Regions from separate parts of the Pantoea sp. Ae19-2 genome, predicted to be linked through region 2. Evidence: predicted binding sites of a transcription regulator. Region 2 holds the regulator's gene; each other region holds the start of a gene.
What was found. Region 2 encodes CRP, which controls carbon source genes, mostly activating them, when cyclic AMP is high. Its sites were predicted from a motif close to ATGTGANNNNNNTCACAT; they were not measured.
Positions count from the first base shown of each region.

Region 1 (7,079 bases), 2.8 Mb from region 2:
CATAAAATGCCCCTGGACGTGGTGTGAATTAAGCGTTAATTCACTTTCCCTTTCAGACGGATCGTGGTGGCCAGCCGGGCCGGTTTTTCGCCCGCGCTGCGTAACGGTTTGCTGATTCGCGCCGTTTCCACGCACACCATGGTTTTATACCCTTCGTTGGGCATGTCCGTCATACTGCAGGAGAGTTCGACGCCGGGGTTCCACGTGACAACGTCACTATGATGGTGGTGATAGACTTCAATCTGGCGCTTTCCAGCCTGATCGTTAATCACCGAACAGTCATTGGCCGAGGTGAAAATACGGTCAACCCGGGTGGTAAAGCGCTGTTTGCCGTCGCCCGTGCCTGGCTGATTGTCGTTAACCTTGTCGATATAGTGCTCACCCAGACCCGACACCTCTACGCCGTTGATATCCGCCACGTTAAAATAGCTGTGCAGGGCGGCGGTGGACGTGTAGTCGCCATAGGCTTCCAGTTCGATCTCACAGTGCTGCCCCAGGCGGAAACGGGCGATTAGCGTGAATTCATGTGGCCACAGCTTTAAGGTTTGCGAGTTACTTTCCAGCACCAGCGTCAAGATAACGCCATCTTCGTTTTCGTCATGGGCGGACAGCGTCCACGACTGGTTACGGGCAAAACCGTGTGCGGGTTCACCTGCGGGGCCAAACCAGGGCCAGCAAATGGGAATGCCGCCTCGAATCGCTTTGCCTGGTGAGAAGGGGCTTTTGTCACTTAGCCACAGGACAGGTTTCTCCCCGCTGGGCTGCCAGGCGATGAGATGCGCGCCCTGTAACGTGATAGCTGCGCGCACGCGGGGATGACTGACGACGATAGTCGGAAGTTCGCCCACCTGACGCTGTGACAGGTAAGGCGTAATCTGTTTAATGACGGGAAGAGAAAAAAGTTTGTCTTGCATGCCCGACTCCTTACGAAAGGGATCAAAAAAAGGGTGACCGAAGTCACCCTTATTCTCTAGTGTCTGGCTGCCTTATTTAGCAGAAACCAGCGCAATCAGGTCGAGAACTTTGTTTGAATAACCGGTTTCGTTATCGTACCAGGAAACCAGTTTAACGAAGTTGTCATTCAGCGCGATACCCGCTTTCGCATCAAATACTGAAGTCAGCACTTCGCCGTTGAAGTCGGTAGAAACCACGTCGTCTTCAACGTAGCCCAGCACGTCTTTCATTTCGCCTTCTGCTGCTGCTTTGATCGCTGCACAGATTTCTTTGTAAGATGCGGCTTTTTCCAGACGAACGGTCAGGTCAACAACAGAAACGTTTGGCGTCGGAACGCGGAACGCCATACCTGTCAGCTTGCCATTCAGTTCTGGCAGCACTTTACCTACGGCTTTGGCCGCACCGGTAGAGGAAGGGATGATGTTCTGAGACGCGCCACGACCGCCACGCCAGTCTTTGTGAGACGGGCCATCAACGGTTTTCTGCGTTGCAGTCGTTGCGTGAACGGTGGTCATCAGACCTTCCACGATACCGAACTTGTCATTGATCACTTTAGCCAGTGGTGCCAGGCAGTTAGTGGTACAAGAGGCGTTAGACACGATGTCCTGGCCCTGGTACTTGTCGAAGTTTGCACCACGAACAAACATTGGGGTGTCATCTTTAGACGGACCGGTCAGAACGACTTTCTTAGCACCCGCAGTGATGTGCTTACGTGCCGTTTCGTCGGTCAGGAAGATACCGGTTGCTTCAGCAACAACGTCAACGCCGACTTCATCCCACTTCAGGTTAGCCGGATCTCTCTCAGCGGTAACGCGGATTTTCTTACCGTTAACAACCAGAGCGCCGTCCTGTACTTCAACGGTGCCGTCGAAGCGGCCGTGAGTAGAGTCGTACTTCAGCATGTACGCCATGTAATCAGCGTCCAGCAGGTCGTTGATAGCAACGATTTCGATGTCAGAGCGCTGTTGAGCAGCACGGAAAACGATGCGACCGATACGGCCAAAACCGTTGATACCTACTTTGATAGTCATATATTCCACCAGCTAGTTGTTAGTGAATAAAAGGTTGGCTGTAAAATTACAAAAACCTTACCAGGCGTCAAGCGGAATCGTGTCAATTGTTGCGACAGGTCAATCCACCAGACAGGAATTATTGGGGCCGCAACCGCTTGCGCTCAGCGGTAAACCGCGTGCTCTGTTGAATCCTTCGCCGAATATATAGGGATATGCCAGAGAAAAGGTGATCGAGTTCACAAATCCACCTAGTGAGATACTGACTGAAGGGTTGAGCACAAAATAAGACCCGATTAATGTTGATCGTTTGTTAGAATACTAGTCGATTTTTACAGAATGACATCCCGGAATTGCTCAAATGCCTAAAGAAACCGCACCCGAAGCAAAAATTGCCCAACTGACTGAGATGCAACGCTATGTGACTCAACAGCGAGGAACGGAGCCGCCTTACAGCGGTGCCCTGCTGCATAACAAGCAGGAAGGGATTTATCACTGCCTGGTCTGCAATGCGCCGTTGTTTTTGTCTGATACCAAGTACGATTCAGGTTGTGGCTGGCCGAGTTTTTATCAGCCGGTAAGCGATGAGGCCATTCGCTATCTGGAAGATAATTCCCATGGTATGCAGCGCATCGAAATCCGCTGTGGCAGCTGTGATGCGCACCTGGGGCATGTTTTCCCGGATGGCCCCCAGCCGACAGGCGAGCGTTACTGCGTCAATTCTGCCTCGCTGAACTTTACAGATCAGCAAGGTGAGGAGACCCAAGGATAATCATGAAACAGCAACTTGAAGCCATGCTTGAAGCCCTGACGCCTGAAATTTATGAGCGTCTGGTTGTGGCCGTTGAAACCGGAAAATGGCCGGACGGTGTAGCGCTTACCCAGCAGCAGCGTGATAACAGCCTGCAACTGGTGATGATGTGGCAGGCACGTCATAACGATGCACCTCAGCATATGACCATCGGAAAAGACGGTGAGATGGTCACCAAATCGAAAAGGCAGCTGAAAGAAGAGTTTGGTATCGAACCAGACGTCACGCGTATCAACCTGCATTAAGTCTGATAAGGTGCTTCTGTCAGGGTGCTGACAGAAGCGTTTAGCGTGGATGACGGGCTGGCACGCTGCCAGCCCGGAGCACATCAGACAATGACCGCACCCTGGGCGGCCATCTGGGCCAGTGCGATGTCGCTGTCTTCAGGATTCAAATTCACCCCGCGGCAGCCTTCGGCGACCACGTCCACCTGATAGCCCAGTTCCAGTGCATCCAGAACGCTGTATTTCACACAGTAATCGGTTGCCAGCCCCAGCATAACCAGATGGCTGATGCCGCGTTCACGTAACCAGCTGTCCAGCTCCGTTTTACGGCGATGGCCGTTATCAAAAAAAGCGCTGTAGCTGTCGACATCCTGATCCTGGCCCTTGTGAAAAACAGCATCGAACAGGCTGCGATCGAGACCAGGATGAAAATCAGCGCCCGCCGAATGCTGAACACCATGATCGGGCCACCAGATTTGAGGCAAACCGTTGAGCTCACCCAGGGTATAAACCGGCTCGCCCGAGACAGAAGCAAAGCTGCCATGATTGGCCGGGTGCCAGTCCTGCAAGGCCACTACGCATTCGCCTCTCTCATGAAAGGCACGGGCATAGCGATTTGCTACCGCGACGGTGTGATCGCCTTCTCTCACGGCCATTGGGCCGCCGGGGCAGAAGTCGTTCTGAATATCGATAATGATCAGTGCCCGTTTCATTCCCGTTTGCTCCGTTTTAGTCTTCTGTCAGTTCGCCACGCAGGTTTTTCTGCATTTTGGCACGGATTTGCTCGCTTGAAAGATCCTGACTTAACAGATAGTGAAGTTTGGTCAGGGCCGCTTCTACCGTCAGATCAAAACCGCTGATCACGCCTGCATGCTCCAGCGCATTGCCCGTCGCGTAGCCACCCATGTTAACTTTGCCGGAAATACACTGCGTCAGGTTAACGACCACAATGCCGCGCTCGCTGGCCTGCTGCAGTTCAGAGAGAAACTCAGCGTTCTGCGGCGCATTACCCACGCCATAAGAGCGCAGAATAAGGGCTTTAACCGGCTGGCGCAGGAAGTTGCGCACCACATCGGCGGAAATGCCGGGGTAAATGGTAACCACGCCAATAGGCTGTGGCGTAATGGTATGAACGATGAGTTCACCTTTCCCCTGTGGCGCGGGTGGCGTGTTCAAACGACGAATGTGGATGCCGGCTTCCAGCAGCGCAGAAAGGTTGGGTGAGGCAAAGGCATTAAACCCGTCAGCATGCGCTTTTGTGGTGCGGTTACCGCGATAGAGCGTGTTATTGAAAAACAGCGTCACTTCATTAACCGGATAGTTAGCGGCGACATAGAGTGAATTCAGCAGGTTTTGCTGACCGTCCGAGCGCAGTTCCGCCAGGGGGATTTGCGAGCCGGTTACGATGACAGGCTTGGCCAGGTTCTCCAGCATAAACGACAGGGCGGAGGCGGTAAAAGCCATGGTATCTGTACCATGCAGAATCACAAAACCATCGTAGCGATCGTAATTACGCCGGATATCTTCGGCAATTGACTGCCAGTCCTGAGGCGTCATATCGGACGAGTCGATCAGGGGCTGATATTCGTGAATCGTAAAGTCAGGCATTTCCGGGCGATGGAATTCCGGCATTTTTGCCAGCTCTTGCTGGAGGTGACCTGAAACCGGAATATAACCTTGAGCGGAACGTTGCATACCGATAGTACCGCCCGTATAGGCAACGTAAATGTTTTTCTTTTGCATAGGTGTACTCAGACTTGCCGTAAAACGCGCAGTATAAGGGCAATGGCAGGGAAAAGCAGCCCGACCAGCGGTCGGGCTGAGAGGTTTATCGCACTTCGCCGCAGGTCAGGCAGAAGGCGTAGCGGTTTTGTGGATCGTTAAGATGGTCGAACAGGCCAGGCTGACGTCGCATCGCACTCATTACGTCGAACATCGGCGCAGGCAGCCAGGCTTTGATCGGGTCAGGCAGAACAGCCTGCACGGAGGCATTCATTTGATTTAGCATCAAATCAATAAAGCCGGGATCTTCCTGGTACCAGTCAAGCTGCGGCTGGGAAACCTTCGCCAGTTCAGCGGCTTTTTTCACTGCGTCATCAAAATCCCCCAGCGCATCGACCAGGCCATTAGCTTTCGCATCACTGCCGGTCCACACATGTCCCTGGGCGATGGCGTCAATTTGCTCCGGCGTTTTGTGACGCGAGGCGGCAACCAGACCAACAAAGTTGTGATAGCCGTTTTCGATGGTCAACTGCATGAGCTGTTGAACCTCGGGGGGCAGCGCCTTAGTGCTGGCGACGTCCGCCAGTGGCGATGTCGCCACGCCGTCCGTGTGCACACCAATGCTGGCCAGACTGTTCTCCAGGGTATTAATTACGCCGAAGATGCCAATAGAGCCGGTCAGGGTACTCGGGCTGGCGATGATGTAGCTGGCTGGCGTTGAAATCCAGTATCCACCGGATGCCGCCATGCCGCCCATTGACACCACTATCGGTTTCCCGGCCGCTTTCGCCGCAGCCAGTTCGGCACGGATGGCCTCCGAAGCCGTCACGCTACCGCCCGGGCTGTTGACCCGAAGAATGATCGCTTTGATTTTCGGATCCAGGCGTGCATCACGAATCTGCGCCGCCGTGGTATCGCCACCGACGTTGCCCGGCGTTTCATCGCCATCCATGATGGCGCCGCTGGCCATGATCACGGCAATATTGCCTTTCTGCTGAGTGGCGTCCGGTTTCACGTTGTAGTCATAAATACTGACGCTGCGATAATCGCTACTCTGCTTATCGAAACCAAAGGTCTTGATTAACATCTGATCGGCATCAGCCCGTGAACCCAGAACGTCGACCAGTTTGTTATCCAGCGCGTATTGACCCGTATCACCTTTAACGGCCTGCAGGCCGGCGATAATGGCCGTTGCACCAGGGAACAGCTGCTCAGGCGTAATCTGACGGTTAGCCGATACGGTGTTCAGGTAATTTTGCCAGAGTTGGCCAACCCAACGGGTATCCGCATCGCGCGCTGCAGGTGACATATCGTCGCGCAGGAAAGGCTCAACGGCAGACTTATAGGTTCCAACACGGAAGACGTGTGAATTGACTTTCAGCTTTTCAAGCAGCGTTTTGTAGTACAACCCGTTGGTGGCGTAACCATGCAGGTCAACCGTACCCTGAGGCGAGAGGTAGATTTTAGTTGCATAGCTTGCAAGGTAGTACTGAGCCTGGCTGTAGCTGTCGCCCAACGCATAAATCGGCTTACCACTTTCCCTGAATTCGCGCAGCGCTTTGCCCACATACTGCAGCGAGGGCTGATCGCCACCGGCAAAGTCACGCAGGTCCAGCACCATGCCTTTGATATTACTGTCATCCTTTGCCTGACGAATCGCATCGACCACGTCAAACAGGGAGTTTTCCTGCAGTCGGTCGCTGCTGGTGCCTAACAGCTGACGGCCAATTTTGCTCAGGCGATTACTGACGGAAGGCTTATCGACCAGCACACCGGTCAGGTCAACTTTTAACGCACCTTGCTGTATGGGAGCAGAATGACTGCCTGAACCACTGACCTGAAGCCAGATCCCGACACACACGACAATTAAAAAAATCAGGAATAAATTAAGAATTAATTCCCTGATAAAGTTCAGCACTCGCCAGATCCCGCGGAACAGGCCAGCAATTATTCGCCACAATGTGCGCATCACACTCTCCATATTGATATAACCGGAAATCGCCGCTTAGCGGTCCAGGTCTCCGTTGACGACCTCATCCTAAAGAGCGGCGAAACAAAAGTCAGCAGGAAATCACCCTGGACTGTTACAAAAAATCCACCTGTGCCAGGATTACGCATGCTTTTACCCCACTGGAGAAAAACATGGATGCACTTGAATTACTGGTTAATCGCCGTTCGGCTTCCCGTCTGGCGGATCCGGCCCCCGGCGGCGAGGCGCTGGATAACATTCTGCGCGCAGCCATGCGCGCGCCCGATCACGGCACATTACAACCGTGGCGCTTTATCATAGTTGAAAACAGTGGACGCGATCGCTTAAGCCAGCTCCTGGAAAAGGCGGCACGTGACAATCAACTGGAT
Region 1 is NZ_JBCHWE010000001.1:1,511,979-1,519,057, forward strand. It holds gene AAIE03_RS06965 (aldo/keto reductase) at 1-27, shown strand, start outside; gene AAIE03_RS06970 (D-hexose-6-phosphate mutarotase) at 36-914, opposite strand; gene gapA (glyceraldehyde-3-phosphate dehydrogenase) at 987-1,985, opposite strand; gene msrB (peptide-methionine (R)-S-oxide reductase MsrB) at 2,326-2,736, shown strand; gene AAIE03_RS06985 (YeaC family protein) at 2,739-3,020, shown strand; gene pncA (bifunctional nicotinamidase/pyrazinamidase) at 3,104-3,712, opposite strand; gene ansA (asparaginase) at 3,729-4,742, opposite strand; gene sppA (signal peptide peptidase SppA) at 4,828-6,690, opposite strand; gene AAIE03_RS07005 (NAD(P)H nitroreductase) at 6,864-7,079, shown strand, end outside.
Region 1: the regulator CRP is predicted to act here: its motif matches at 2,192-2,209, upstream of msrB (peptide-methionine (R)-S-oxide reductase MsrB).

Region 2 (7,079 bases):
CGCTGATTATCGAGCCTGCCGATATCGAAGAGGGCATGGCTCGCTTTGCCCGTGCGGTAGAGAAAGTGCTGTCTGCCTGAGTTATTTGCGGCGCAGACTGCGCAACAGCCAGCGGCCATGATGAGGCCGCTGGTTCCAGGCCAGAGAAGAGATCGTGTGCATGACTTTCAGATGCTCCAGGATGCGCCTGACGTGCTGCTCCAGTACCGTGACCGGCCCCTCATTTATATCTTCCACGCCCTGTAGCAGATCCGTCTGCGAACTTTCCCCATCATATTCCAGCCTTTGCTGACACCGTTGCAGGGCGATCTCGCACCATTGCAGGTAGTGCTCAGCCAGCGTGGGCGGCAGCATGGTATGTTCACGTGCCAGAATGGTCATGGCGTTAATGTGCTCCACGATAAACTGGCAGTGCGTGACCCATAAGCGCATATCCTGCAGGTAGCGTGAATTAAATCCCGGCTCCTGCATGGCCTGATTCAGGGAGTTGAATACGGCGTTATGCGCCTGGTTGACCTTAACCCGCTGGTAAGCCAGCGCATCGGGTGACTGCTCCGGGCCCAGCAACATTCGCAGGGCATCCTGACAGGCCTCCAGCGCATCATGGGCATTCTGGCGCAGCAGGGCACTTTGCCACTGCGGCCACAGCCATAACATGCCCCCAAAGGCGATCAGGCAGCCCATCAGCGTATCCAGCAGGCGGGGCAGTAAAAACTGTGCCCCGTTAAGGGAGAGCAGTTGCAGCGTATAAACGGCCGTAACCGTAAATCCCACTATTGACCAGCCGTAAAACTGGCGGGTAAAACGGTAGCTGATAAAGGTAATCACCAGCATGATGCTCAGCACCAGCGGTTCAGGCACATCCAGGCGTAGCGACGCCGCCGCGATAGCCAGTCCGGCAAAGGTTCCCAGGGCCCGGTGCTGAATACGTACGCGGGTTGCGCTGTAGTTGCTCTGGCTGACAAACATGATGGTCATCAAAATCCAGTAGGGCTTAGGAATCGAAAAGAACACGGCCAGGGCGCTGCCCAGCATCAGCATGACGGAAAAACGCCCGGCCGTTCGCAGTGCGGAAGACCGCAGCGACAGATAGCTCCGCAACGCGGGCAGCAGCGGTAAACGACGCTGGCGATCGGCCATCAGGTCGCGTTGATAAAGCGGCTTTTGGGTTCGAAGCACCCGGGCGATACGGCTGAAATGATAGAGACAGAAGTTACCCACCGGATTGTCCGGATGCTGAAGGGCGATTTTCTCCAGCGCACCCAACTGCTTGTCCATATCGAAACGACCAGAGAGTTGGTGATACAGAATATCGTCGGCCAGCGCGCGCAGCCGGGCTGAAATCGTTCTGGCGTTCCAGCGGATGACGGCTTCAGCATGGCTTTGCTCGACCAGCTTCTGGACCTCTTCCGGCTGATGCAGGCTGACGGAGATATGCTCCTGCAGATCCAGTGCTACCTGAAACGCCCGGGTCAGGCGTTTGTGGCTGTGATCGCGACTCGCAGACAGCATATGCATTTGCTGATAGCAGGTGTTGATCAGATCGATCGCTTTTTGCTGACGCGCCAGCAGGGGCGGCAGGGCTTTTTCCGGATCGGTCAGCTGCGTCAATAAGCTGTACTTGGCGTCACAGTAATTTGCCAGCTCACGGTAGATCAGGCTCAGGCTTTCGCGCATCGGCTGCTCTTTCCACAGCCAGAACCAAAACCAGTTGAACAGGCCATACCAGAGCGTTCCACCGATATAGAGCAGGGGCGGAACGTAAATGGGCATACGGCCAATCAGGCTGAGGGTAAAAATTGACGCGATTAACGTGCCGGGCAGCAGTCGGGCGTGCAGCGGACTGATCTCTCCGGTGACGCCAAGCAGCAAAGGCAGGGCAAACAGGATGAGCGGCAGCGGCACGTCTTTAAGCAGCAGCCACTGCATCAGTAAACTGCCAAGGGCAAACAGGCTGCCGCCGATGATCAGGCGTTTAAAGAAGCGTTTGTGGGGCGTGTCCAGACCGGCAATGTTGCAGCAGGCGGGAACCAATGAGAACAGCAATCCTTTTTGCAGATCGCCGAACAGCCAGCCGAGCGCTACGGGAAGGCACAACACCAGCGTCTGGCGCAGCGCATAGTTAACTTCGGGGTGATAGATTATTCTTCGCCACATCGGCTCAACACAAGACATTCACGGCATAATGTCGCCATCACGCCGTGAACAGTCAGGCTTAGCGTGTGCCGTAAACAACGATGGTTTTGCCGTGTGCGGAGATCAGGTTCTGATCTTCCAGCATCTTCAAAATACGGCCCACGGTTTCACGTGAACAACCAACGATTTGGCCAATTTCCTGACGAGTAATTTTAATTTGCATGCCGTCAGGATGCGTCATGGCATCTGGCTGTTTAGCCAGATTAAGCAACGTTTGTGCAATGCGTCCGGTCACATCCAGGAAAGCGAGATTTCCCACTTTTTCTGACGTCACCTGCAGACGGCGAGCCATCTGAGAAGAAAGACGCATCAAAATATCCGGGTTAACCTGGATGAGCTGACGGAATTTCTTGTAGGAAATCTCTGCCACTTCGCACGCAGTTTTCGCACGTACCCAGGCGCTGCGCTCCTGACCTTCTTCAAACAGGCCAAGCTCACCAATAAAATCGCCTTGATTCAGATAAGAAAGAATCATCTCTTTGCCTTCTTCATCCTTAATCAGTACCGCGACGGAACCTTTCACGATGTAGTAAAGCGTTTCGGCTTTTTCACCTTGGTGAATCAGCGTACTTTTGGATGGATACTTGTGAATATGGCAATGGGACAGGAACCATTCAAGTGTAGGGTCTGTTTGCGGTTTGCCGAGAACCATTCGCTATTATCCTCTATTGTAATCGTGCCCAAAATACAGGGCTCAGTTTCCCTGCCAGGCGATGAAAGCGTTAAGCGTGTTTCCATTCAGGAAATTATTCGGGCTGCATTTGCGCAGAGCGCATCATTCTTCCCGGCTTCGTCTTCGGATGACGAAAAATATTTTCAGCACTGTTTGTAGCACAGCTTTCGCCGACTGTCTTGTGTTGTCTCGCTTCAGCAATAAGGCTGATTTCTCCGGATTGCTGTTTACCAGGCAAAAGCGTACTCTGACGCAAAAACAGGGCATTCTGGGGGCCAGATTATGCAGGCAAGAGTCAAATGGGTTGAAGGGTTAACATTCCTCGGCGAGTCTTCGTCCGGACATCAGGTCTTAATGGACGGCAATTCCGGCGATAAAGCGCCCAGCCCTATGGAAATGGTGCTGATGGCGGCCGGCGGATGCAGCGCCATTGATGTGGTATCAATTTTGCAAAAAGGTCGCAACGATGTGGCTGATTGCGAAGTAAAACTCGAATCAGAACGCCGGGAAGAAGCGCCTCGCATCTTTACCCGCATCAACCTGCATTTTATCGTCAGTGGAAAAGCACTTTCAGATAAAGCCGTGGCGCGTGCGGTCGACCTTTCAGCTGAGAAGTATTGCTCGGTTGCCATTATGTTAGGCAAAGGGGTGGAAATTACCCACAGTTACGAAGTTATCGAGCTGTAATTATTCAGAGGCCAGCGCGGCCTCTGATTTTATTCAATGCGTTTGCCTTCCATGAGCCGTTTTACCAGCGGTGCCATAATTAATTCCATCGCCAGCCCCATTTTCCCGCCAGGTACAACCAGCGTGTTGATATTGGAAATAAACGATCCCTGCAGCATGGCCAGTAGGTAGGGAAAATCAATATCTTCCAGCCCCTGAAAGTGGATGACGACAAAACTTTCATCCAGTGAAGGAATGGTGCGTGCCGCAAAGGGGTTAGAGGTGTCGACGGTTGGAACCCGCTGAAAGTTAATATGGGTGCGTGAGAACTGCGGCGTAATGAAATTGATGTAATCTTCCATTGAGCGCACCACCGAATCCATTACGGCTTCACGCGAATGACCGCGTTCACCGGTATCGCGTACCAGCTTCTGAATCCACTCCAGGTTAACGATGGGGACGACGCCGACCAGTAAATCCACTTTTTCAGCGACGTTGTGCTGAGCCGTCACGACGCCGCCGTGCAGTCCTTCATAAAACAGCACGTCCGTATCCGGTGGCAGCGGCTGCCACGGGGTAAAGGTACCTGGTACCTGATTCCAGGGCACCGCTTCGTCGTAGGTATGCAGGTATTTACGTGACTGGCCCTTGCCCTGATCACCGTATTCAACAAAGGTCTGCTCCAGCAGACCGAAATCATTCGCCTCCGGGCCAAAGTAGCTGATATGGCGACCCAGATCGCGCGCCTTACGGATAGCCATATCCATTTCAGGCCGGGTAAATCGGTGGAAACTGTCCCCTTCCAGCTCGGCCGCGTGCAAATTGAGTTGCTGAAAAATTTTACGGAATGCGAGGCTGGTGGTAGTGGTTCCGGCACCGCTGGAACCTGTTACCGCGATAATCGGATGACGTGCCGACATAGTGAAACTCCCTGTGAAATCAGGCGATGAGCATTGTTAGCACGATTTTTCGTTCTGTGCATCAGCCACGGAACTCACTTTTGCGCATGATGTTGACCGATTCATGAAGCTCAGACCAGACCAGCACGACTTCACCTTGCTGCAGCTGGCGTCGCACATTGCCGACTTTTTCGGTCAGGCTGAGTTCCTGTTCGCCGTAGTCGGTACCTTCGCGCAGAACAAAGGCTTCAATAACGTTTTCAAGGGTTTCGGGAGAAACCTGTTGCCAGGGAATAATCACAGGGTTAGCTATCCAGATAAGGGGAAATCCACTGCGGCACGCGCTGTTCCAGCCACAATTCAGGCTGACGCAGGGTACCACTCACAAATCCAACATGACCACCGTGTGTTGTCAGCTGATAGGTAATAGTGGCAGATAACTGGTCATTTTGCGGGATCACCTCATCGCTCATAAAGGGGTCATCTTTTGCATGGATAATCAGCAACGGTTTTGTCACCGATCTCAGCAACGGCAGGGCGCTGGCACGGCGATAATAGTCCGTGGCGTCGGCAAAGCCATGCGCCCGGGCCGTGATGGCGTCGTCAAAATCACGCAGGCGACGCAGGGCATTCAGCTGACTGAGATTGACCGGTAAGGTGTCGGGCCATGCGTGCAGCTTGCGCCTGGCATTCTTTTTAAGCTGGCTCAGCAGGTAACGCTGATAAATTTGGGAAAACCCACGTTCCAGTCGGGCGCTACAGGGTTCAAGCATCAAGGGTGCCGAAACGATAACGCCGGCATCCAGCGCAACGTCACTGCCCTGTTGGCCCAGCAGGCAACCCAGCATATTCCCGCCCAGCGAAAACCCCACAGCTGCAGTAGGAACCTGTCCCCAGCGGGCCTTCAGCCAGGTCAGGAAAAAGCGTGCATCTTCCGTCTCGCCGGAGTGGTAAATCCGGTTTAGCCTGTTCGGCTCGCCGCTACAGCCGCGAAAATGCATCACTACGGCCAGCCAGCCACGTTGCCTGCAGACTTTCATCAGGCCATGGATGTAGGGACTGTGGAAGCTTCCTTCCAGACCATGAAACAGCACCACGCGTGGTTTATGCGCGGCAAACTGTGGATCTTCACTCCAGGCCAGATCGACAAAATCACCATCGGGTAAATCCAGCCGCTGCCAGTGAGGCGTTAACGCTAGAGTACGGCGGAACAGGCGCGGCAATATGGTTTGCACATGCGGATTGGTCAGGCCGCGCATGGGGCTGAACGCCGCGCCGTCCGGGCCCGAAAATTTCATGTTGTAAAGGCTTGTCTGTTCCATATCACACTGTTAGCTTCGATAAGTTTTCACATAATGGAGGGAGAACCCGGATTAATGGAACTCAGTCTTTTTTTATCAATGTTAGGGTTTCTCTGGGTCGCGGCGATTACACCCGGCCCTAATAATATGTTACTCACCGCCTCGGGCGCCAACTTTGGCTTTTTCCGTACCCTTCCGTTAATGGTCGGCATCATGATTGGTATGCAACTGATGCTACTGATGGTGGCGTTTGGCGTAGGGGGATTGATCCTGCTCTATCCCTCACTGCACCTTATCCTGAAAGTTGCCGGGAGCCTCTATCTTCTGTGGCTGGCATGGAAAATTGCGACCGCCGCATACGAAAAGCTGGAGACCGATGCGGCACCGGTCGCGCCCATGCCCTTCTGGCAGGGAGGATTGTTGCAGTTGATCAATCCCAAAGCCTGGTTAATGGCCTTGGGGGCGATAGCCAGCTTTAGCCTGGCCGGTGCCGGATATCGCCGCTCTGTCCTGTTAATCAGCGTAGGGATGGTGATGGTCAATCTGGTCGCGGGCATCATCTGGATGGGGTTTGGCGCGATGATTGGCCGTGTTTTACGCAGTCCGCGCGCGTGGAAGATATTTAACCTCAGTATGGGGCTGTTAACCGCAGCCTGCGTACTGCTCATCTGGCGCTGACGTTAACTGGAGGCGCGTTCCAGGCGCTTCCAGGGCAGCACCTCCCTGACAACCGGCGCATGGGGCTGACGGATTTTTTTCAGCAGCAACTGTACGCTGCGGGCGCCCAGCTCATTCATCGGTTGCTCTATGGTGGTCAAAGGCGGATTCAGGCTGCCGGTAAAGGGAATACCGTCAAACCCGACCACAGCCAAATCCTCGGGTACGCGCAAGCCTGCTTCCAGCGCCGCATGCACGACGCCGACCGCCAGTACATCGGACACGGCAAAGACCGCGTCTGGTCGCTCGGGCGAGTGCAACATCTCCCGTAAAGCCCGACTGCCTTCTTCACAGGAAATATCCGCAGTATAGACGACCTTAGACCAGCCCAAATCCGTTTGCTCAATGGCCTGGCGATAACCCTGCTCACGATACTGGGAATACAGATAACGCATGTCGCCGTTGACCAGTGCAATGCGTTGGCGGCCTCTGGCAGCAAGGTAATGTACGGTATCGCGCGCAGCCTCAAGATGATCGATGGAGACCGAGGATGCCGCAATCTGGGGATCAAACTCTGAGCACTGCACCCAGGGCGCATCTCCAATGATATCGATAAGGCTTTCCAGCCCGGCCGCCGCGTCCATGGTAATGACGCCATCAACGACTTTGCCTGTGAGCAGCGTCAGG
Region 2 is NZ_JBCHWE010000001.1:4,299,551-4,306,629, forward strand. It holds gene argD (bifunctional acetylornithine/succinyldiaminopimelate transaminase) at 1-80, shown strand, start outside; gene AAIE03_RS19735 (YccS/YhfK family putative transporter) at 82-2,157, opposite strand; gene crp (cAMP-activated global transcriptional regulator CRP) at 2,216-2,848, opposite strand; gene AAIE03_RS19745 (OsmC family protein) at 3,152-3,556, shown strand; gene AAIE03_RS19750 (phosphoribulokinase) at 3,586-4,455, opposite strand; gene AAIE03_RS19755 (YheU family protein) at 4,517-4,735, opposite strand; gene AAIE03_RS19760 (hydrolase) at 4,740-5,756, opposite strand; gene AAIE03_RS19765 (LysE family translocator) at 5,811-6,413, shown strand; gene AAIE03_RS19770 (LacI family DNA-binding transcriptional regulator) at 6,416-7,079, opposite strand, start outside.

Region 3 (7,079 bases), 3.3 Mb from region 2:
CCAGCATGTTGGGCACGGACGGGCCATAAATGTCGGCGTCCAGAATGCCTACGCGTGCCCCTTCTGCAATTAACGCCAGGGCCAGATTAACTGCCGTGCTCGATTTACCCACGCCGCCTTTGCCAGAGCTGACGGCAATAATGTTCTTCACGCCGTTAACGCCGGGGTGATTTTTAACCCGCTTCAGGGTGGCGATATCATGACTGAGACGCCAGTCGATAGCCTGCGCGCCACTGAGGCGCAGCAGCTCAGCACTGGTTTCTGCTTTCACCTCTTCAAACGCCCCGTTCCAGGCGAACGGCATCAGCAGTTCAATGTGCAGCGTGCCGTCCAACAGGGCTACGTGGTGTAACGCCTTGAGTGCAATGAGGTTACGTTGAAGCGTCGGATGTTCAAAGCCGCTCAGTACGCCGGCCACAACGGCGCGTAAAGCTTCTGGTGTATGCGGTTCCCGGGATTGCGCTGTCATCCCCACTCCTTTTTCTGCTAGGCCTGCGCTGTGTTTCAGCGATGTACTAACAATACTATCAGATGCCGATCGTTTCGCGGGCTGTCGCGCACGGGAAATCCCTTATGTTTACGCGGCTGTGCCCATCGGTTACCATCTAAGCCCGTTTTTTTACTTAACTGAAAGCTACGCAAACTATGACTCAAGTCGCTAAAAAAATTCTGGTAACCTGCGCCCTGCCTTACGCAAACGGCTCAATTCATCTCGGCCACATGCTCGAGCATATCCAGGCGGACATTTGGGTGCGTTATCAGCGAATGCGTGGCAATCAGGTTTATTTCATCTGCGCCGATGACGCTCACGGTACGCCGATCATGCTGAAAGCCCAGCAGCTGGGTATTGCGCCGGAGCAGATGATTGCTGAAATGAAGCAGGAGCATGAAACAGATTTCGCCGGTTTCAACATCAGCTATGACAATTACCATTCCACGCATGGCGATGAGAACCGTGAGCTCGCCGGGCTGATTTACGGCCGCCTGAAAGAGAACGGTTTCATTAAAAACCGGACCATCTCTCAGCTGTACGATCCGGAAAAAGGCATGTTCCTGCCTGACCGTTTTGTTAAGGGAACCTGCCCAAAATGTAAGTCACCTGACCAGTACGGCGATAACTGCGAAGTGTGTAGCGCGACCTACAGCCCGACTGAACTGATCGATCCGAAATCTGTGGTGTCGGGTGCAACACCCGTGCTGCGTGATTCCGAGCATTTCTTCTTCGATCTCCCCTCGTTCAGTGAGATGTTGCGTGCCTGGACCCGTTCTGGCGCACTGCAGGAGCAGGTCGCGAACAAAATGCAGGAGTGGTTCGAATCCGGTCTACAACAGTGGGATATCTCGCGCGATGCGCCGTATTTTGGCTTCGAAATCCCTGGCGCGCCGGGCAAATATTTCTACGTCTGGCTGGATGCGCCTATCGGCTACATGGGATCCTTTAAGAACCTGTGTGACAGACGTGGCGATATTAACTTTGACGAATTCTGGCAGCAGGATTCCACCACGGAGCTGTATCACTTCATCGGTAAAGACATTGTCTACTTCCACAGCCTGTTCTGGCCGGCCATGCTGGAAGGCAGCGGTTTCCGCAAGCCGACTAACCTGTTCGTGCATGGCTACGTCACCGTCAACGGTGCAAAAATGTCGAAGTCGCGTGGAACCTTTATCAAAGCCAGCACCTGGTTACAGCACCTGGATGCCGACAGCCTGCGCTACTACTATGCGGCCAAGCTCTCTTCACGCATTGATGACATCGACCTGAATCTGGAAGATTTTGTTCAGCGCGTTAACGCCGATATCGTTAACAAAGTCGTCAACCTGGCCTCACGTAATGCCGGTTTTATCACCAAACGCTTTGACGGCAAGCTGTCAGCTGAGCTGGCCGATCCGGCGCTGTATCAAACCTTCCTGGACGCATCTGAGAAGATTGGTGAGGCCTGGGCCAGCCGTGAATTTGGCCGTGCCATTCGTGAAATCATGGCGCTGGCCGATCTGGCTAACCGCTATGTGGATGAGCAGGCGCCGTGGGTGGTGGCGAAGCAGGAAGGCCGCGATGCAGACCTGCAGGCCATTTGCTCGATGGGCATTAACCTGTTCCGGGTGCTGATGACCTGGCTGAAACCGGTCATGCCGTCGCTGAGCGCGCGCGCCGAAGCGTTCCTGAACACTGAGCTGCACTGGGATGCCATTCAGCAACCGCTGCTGAACCATCAGGTTGCGCCGTTCAAGGCCCTGTATGGCCGAATCGAAATGGCGAAGGTCGACGGCCTGATTGAGGCGTCAAAAGCGGATGCGGCAGACGCCAATAAACCCGCGGCGACCGGCCCGCTGGCCGATGCGCCGATTGGCGATACCATTACCATTGATGATTTTGCCAAAGTCGATATGCGCGTGGCGCTGATTGAGAAAGCGGAATTCGTCGAAGGCTCGGACAAGCTGCTGCGTCTTGAACTGGATCTAGGCGGCGAGAAGCGCCAGATTTTCTCCGGTATTCGTGCGGCCTATCCCGATCCGGCGGTACTGGTTGGCAAAATGACCATTATCGTGGCCAACCTTGCGCCGCGTAAAATGCGGTTTGGCGTGTCAGAAGGCATGGTGCTGTCTGCCGGTCCCGGCGGCAAAGATCTGTTTGTCCTGTCCGTAGACAGCGGCGCGGTGCCCGGCATGCCGGTGAAATAGTCCGTTGGCCATCCTCTGCGGTTTACCGCCGGGGATGGCGCTTCAGCCACACCGCTGATTGCTGGCGGGCCTGACCGTTAGTGCGTATGATAAACCCCGTTAAAAACAGGAGCCTGTCATGCACACCGTGCTAACGATGAGTTGGCGTTATCTGCGCGCTTTTATCATTATCTATCTTTGCTTATATGCCGGAAACGGCGTGGCCCTGCTGCTGCCCATCACCCTGCCCGGCAGCATTATTGGCATGCTGATTCTGTTTGCGCTGCTTGCATCGCAAATCCTGCCCGTGCGTTGGGTCAAACCGGGTTGCCATCTGATTATTCGCTATATGGCGCTGCTGTTTGTGCCCATCAGCGTTGGCGTCATGAATTACACCGATATTCTTACCGCGCAGTTCGGTCCTGTTGTGGTCTCCTGTCTTGTCAGTACCTTCGCTGTCCTGGCCATTGTAGGGTTAAGCGCGCATAAGCTGCATTCGCGCCCCGTGATCAAAGGGGGCAACGATGAGTGATATCTGGTGGTCATTGCCCCTCACTGTCGGGGCTTTTTTGCTGGCGCGCAAGCTGGCGGCAACGCTGAAAATTCCCTTGCTGAACCCGCTTCTGGTCTCCATGGCGGTGATTATTCCCCTTCTGCTGTTACTGCACATGCCTTATGCCCGCTACTTCGCAGGCAGCGAGATACTGAATCAACTGTTGCAGCCCGCCGTCGTGGCCCTGGCACTGCCGCTGTATGAGCAGATGCATCAAATTCGCGCCCGCTGGAAATCCATTATTGGCGTCTGCGTGATCGGCAGCCTGACGGCGATGATTTCAGGCACCGCCATCGCGCTGTGGATGGGCGCCACACCAGAAATCGCCGCCACGATTTTGCCGAAATCGGTTACCACGCCGATCGCCATGGCGGTTTCAGCCTCACTGCACGGCATTCCCGCCATCAGCGCAATTTGTGTCCTGATTGCGGGCGTGCTGGGCGCCGTGTTTGGTCATATGTTGCTTAATCTGCTGGGAGTGAAAAGCAAAGCCGCACGCGGGCTGGCGATTGGCAATGCCTCGCATGCGTTGGGAACGGCCAGGGCAGCGGAGCTTGATTTTCAGGAAGGTGCCTTCAGCTCGCTGGCGCTGGTGATCTGCGGCATCATCACCTCGTTGCTCGCCCCCTTTATTTTCCCGCTGCTGCTGCACTGGTTTGGCTAAAACTTTGGGAGAGATCTCGCAAAGTTGAAAACTGTAAGACATGTTGCATTGTCAGAGAGACAGAGATCACATATAAACCGATGTCTGGCACATTGCCCTGATGATTGAATGAGGCTTCCATGCATCCACGTTTCCACTCTGCCTTTGAAGTACTTCCAGCCACTCTGCAAACCGCGCTGCGTCCGGTGCTGAGCGAGCCGGGATTTGACGCGATGCTGCAGGCCGATCAGGTCACCTTGTTGCAAGAGCAAACTCAACTGGATGCCGATGCGCTGGCGCTGGCGCTGCTGCCGGTTGCCGCTGCCTGCGCGGTTGCCACGCTTTCACATTTTAACGTCGGCGCGATTGCGCGCGGCGTCAGCGGCAACTGGTATTTCGGCGCCAATATGGAATTTGCCGGCGCGACCATGCAGCAAACCGTTCATGCTGAACAGAGCGCCGTCACCCATGCCTGGCTGCGCGGTGAATCCCGTCTGGAGACCATTACTGTCAATTACACCCCCTGCGGTCACTGTCGCCAGTTTATGAATGAACTTAACAGCGGCACAGATATTCGCATTAGCCTGCCGCAGCGCGCGGTGCATACGTTGGCGCACTATCTGCCTGACGCATTCGGCCCAGGCGATCTGAATATCACCGAACGCCTGATGGATGATGTGGACCAGGGTTATGTTGCAACGGGCGATGCGCTGTCTCAGGCCGCCGTCAAGGCGGCTAATCGCAGCCATGCGCCTTACAGTCGGGCGTTCAGCGGAGTGGCGTTACAGACCGCCTCCGGCCGGATTTTCAGCGGACGCTATGCAGAAAACGCCGCCTTCAATCCTAGCCTGCCGCCTTTGCAGGCCGCGCTGATTCTACTGAATATGGCGGGGGAATCCTGCCACGATATTCAGGCCGCCGCATTAGCCCAGACGCCGCAGCCAGCCCTGGATCAGTTCTCTGCAACTCAGGCCACCCTGCACGCCCTGGGTTGCGATAACCTGACGCACCTTACGCTGGCAAAAGCGTAAGGTGAGGCACGGTTTTAAACAGTTTCTAAATCTTTTATTTACAAAAGCTGTACATCGGCCAGAAATTTCATAGGATCTGGCGCCAGGTCTTCGTCATCACAATAAAACTGGCGTCACCCTACTCTTTGATTATTGCGCCAGGAAAACTTGCAACCGGAGCATGACTGCATGGAACTCGAATACGAAAGTAAACGCCCGCTATACATTCCTTATGCTGGCCCTATATTGCTGGAATTTCCGCTGCTGAATAAAGGCAGTGCCTTCAGCATCGAAGAGCGCAATGAATTTAACCTCAATGGCTTACTGCCAGAAGCGGTAGAATCCATCGAAGAGCAGGCAAAACGCGCATGGCGTCAGTTTCAGGACTTCAAAAACAACAACGATAAACATGTCTACCTGCGCAACATTCAGGATACCAACGAAACGCTGTTTTATCGTCTGCTGGACAACCATCTCGAAGAGATGATGCCGATTATTTACACGCCAACCGTCGGTGCCGCCTGCGAACACTTCTCAGAAATTTATCGCCGCGCGCGTGGCGTGTTCATCTCCTATCCCAACCGTGCGCACATCGAAGACATGCTGCAAAACGCCACCAAACAAAATGTGAAAGTGATTGTGGTCACTGACGGTGAGCGCATCCTTGGCCTGGGCGATCAGGGCATCGGTGGCATGGGCATTCCAATCGGTAAGCTGTCACTGTACACCGCCTGTGGCGGCATCAGCCCGGCTTATACCCTGCCGGTGGTGCTGGATGTGGGCACCAATAACCAGCAGCTGCTCAACGATCCGCTGTACATGGGCTGGCGCCATCCCCGTATCACGGGCGAAGAATATGACGAGTTTGTAAACGAGTTTATTCAGGCCGTGAAACGCCGCTGGCCAAAAGTGCTGTTGCAGTTCGAAGATTTTGCACAGAAAAACGCCATGCCACTGCTGGAGCGCTATCGTGACGAAGTGTGCTGCTTCAATGATGACATTCAGGGTACCGCTGCGGTCACCGTTGGCACCCTGATTGCCGCGAGCCGTGCAGCAGGCAGCCGCCTGTGCGAGCAGAAGGTTGTCTTCCTGGGCGCGGGTTCAGCCGGTTGTGGTATTGCCGAACAGATCATCGCACAGATGAAATCGGAAGGTCTGAGCGACGACGAAGCCCGTCGTCGCGTCATGATGGTGGATCGCTTTGGTTTGCTGACCGACAAACTGCCTAACCTGCTCGATTTCCAGAGCAAGCTGGTGCAGAAAAGCGACAACCTGAAAGACTGGGATACCTCAAATGATGCGATCTCACTGCTGGACGTGGTGCGTAACGCACAGCCAGACATCTTAATCGGTGTGTCAGGTCAGCCTGGGCTGTTCACAGAAGAAATCATCCGTGAGATGCACAAGCATTGCAAACGTCCAATCGTGATGCCGCTTTCTAACCCAACGTCTCGCGTTGAGGCCACGCCGGCAGACATTATTGCCTGGACCGATGGTGCCGCCCTGGTCGCTACCGGTAGTCCGTTCTCACCGGTTTCGTGGAACGGTAAGACCTACCCGATCGCGCAGTGTAATAACTCCTACATCTTCCCTGGCATTGGCCTGGGCGTGATTGCGTCTGGCGCATCGCGTGTCACCGATACCATGCTGATGACGGCCAGCCGTGCTCTTGCGGATTGTTCACCGCTGGTGAACGATGGTGAAGGCCCGGTTCTGCCTGAAATTAAAGATATTCAGGGCGTGTCGAAGATTATCGCGATGGAAGTGGGCAAAGCTGCCCAGCTCGCGGGCGTCGCGGTGGTGACTTCAGAAGACGTGCTCTCACAGTCTATCGCCAATAATTTCTGGCTGCCTCAATACCGCCACTACCGCCGTACCTCTATCTAAAAACTCGGCGCTGGATCCCTGCGGATCCAGCGCTGCTTAAATTTACACCAGCCAGACGGGGTAAACTTGCTTAGCGGGTGACGCTCAAGTAGCCTTGTCCCACCCAAACTTCGGATCTCGAGTGCTCAGGCGCATGTTGAAACGCGTTTTCATTGCTCTGCTTTTCATCATCTTAACGATGGTGGCGACGGCGCTCGGCCTGGACCGCTGGATCAGCTGGAAAACGGCACCCTATATCTATGACAACCTTGCATCCCTTCCCCACCGTCAGGTCGGGGTGGTACTGGGCACGGCCAAATATTATCGCACCGGCGTGATTAACCAGTAT
Region 3 is NZ_JBCHWE010000001.1:954,836-961,914, reverse strand. It holds gene apbC (iron-sulfur cluster carrier protein ApbC) at 1-469, opposite strand, end outside; gene metG (methionine--tRNA ligase) at 646-2,679, shown strand; gene AAIE03_RS04485 (CidA/LrgA family protein) at 2,798-3,190, shown strand; gene AAIE03_RS04480 (CidB/LrgB family autolysis modulator) at 3,183-3,875, shown strand; gene cdd (cytidine deaminase) at 3,995-4,885, shown strand; gene AAIE03_RS04470 (NAD-dependent malic enzyme) at 5,054-6,751, shown strand; gene sanA (outer membrane permeability protein SanA) at 6,885-7,079, shown strand, end outside.
Region 3: the regulator CRP is predicted to act here: its motif matches at 3,930-3,947, upstream of cdd (cytidine deaminase).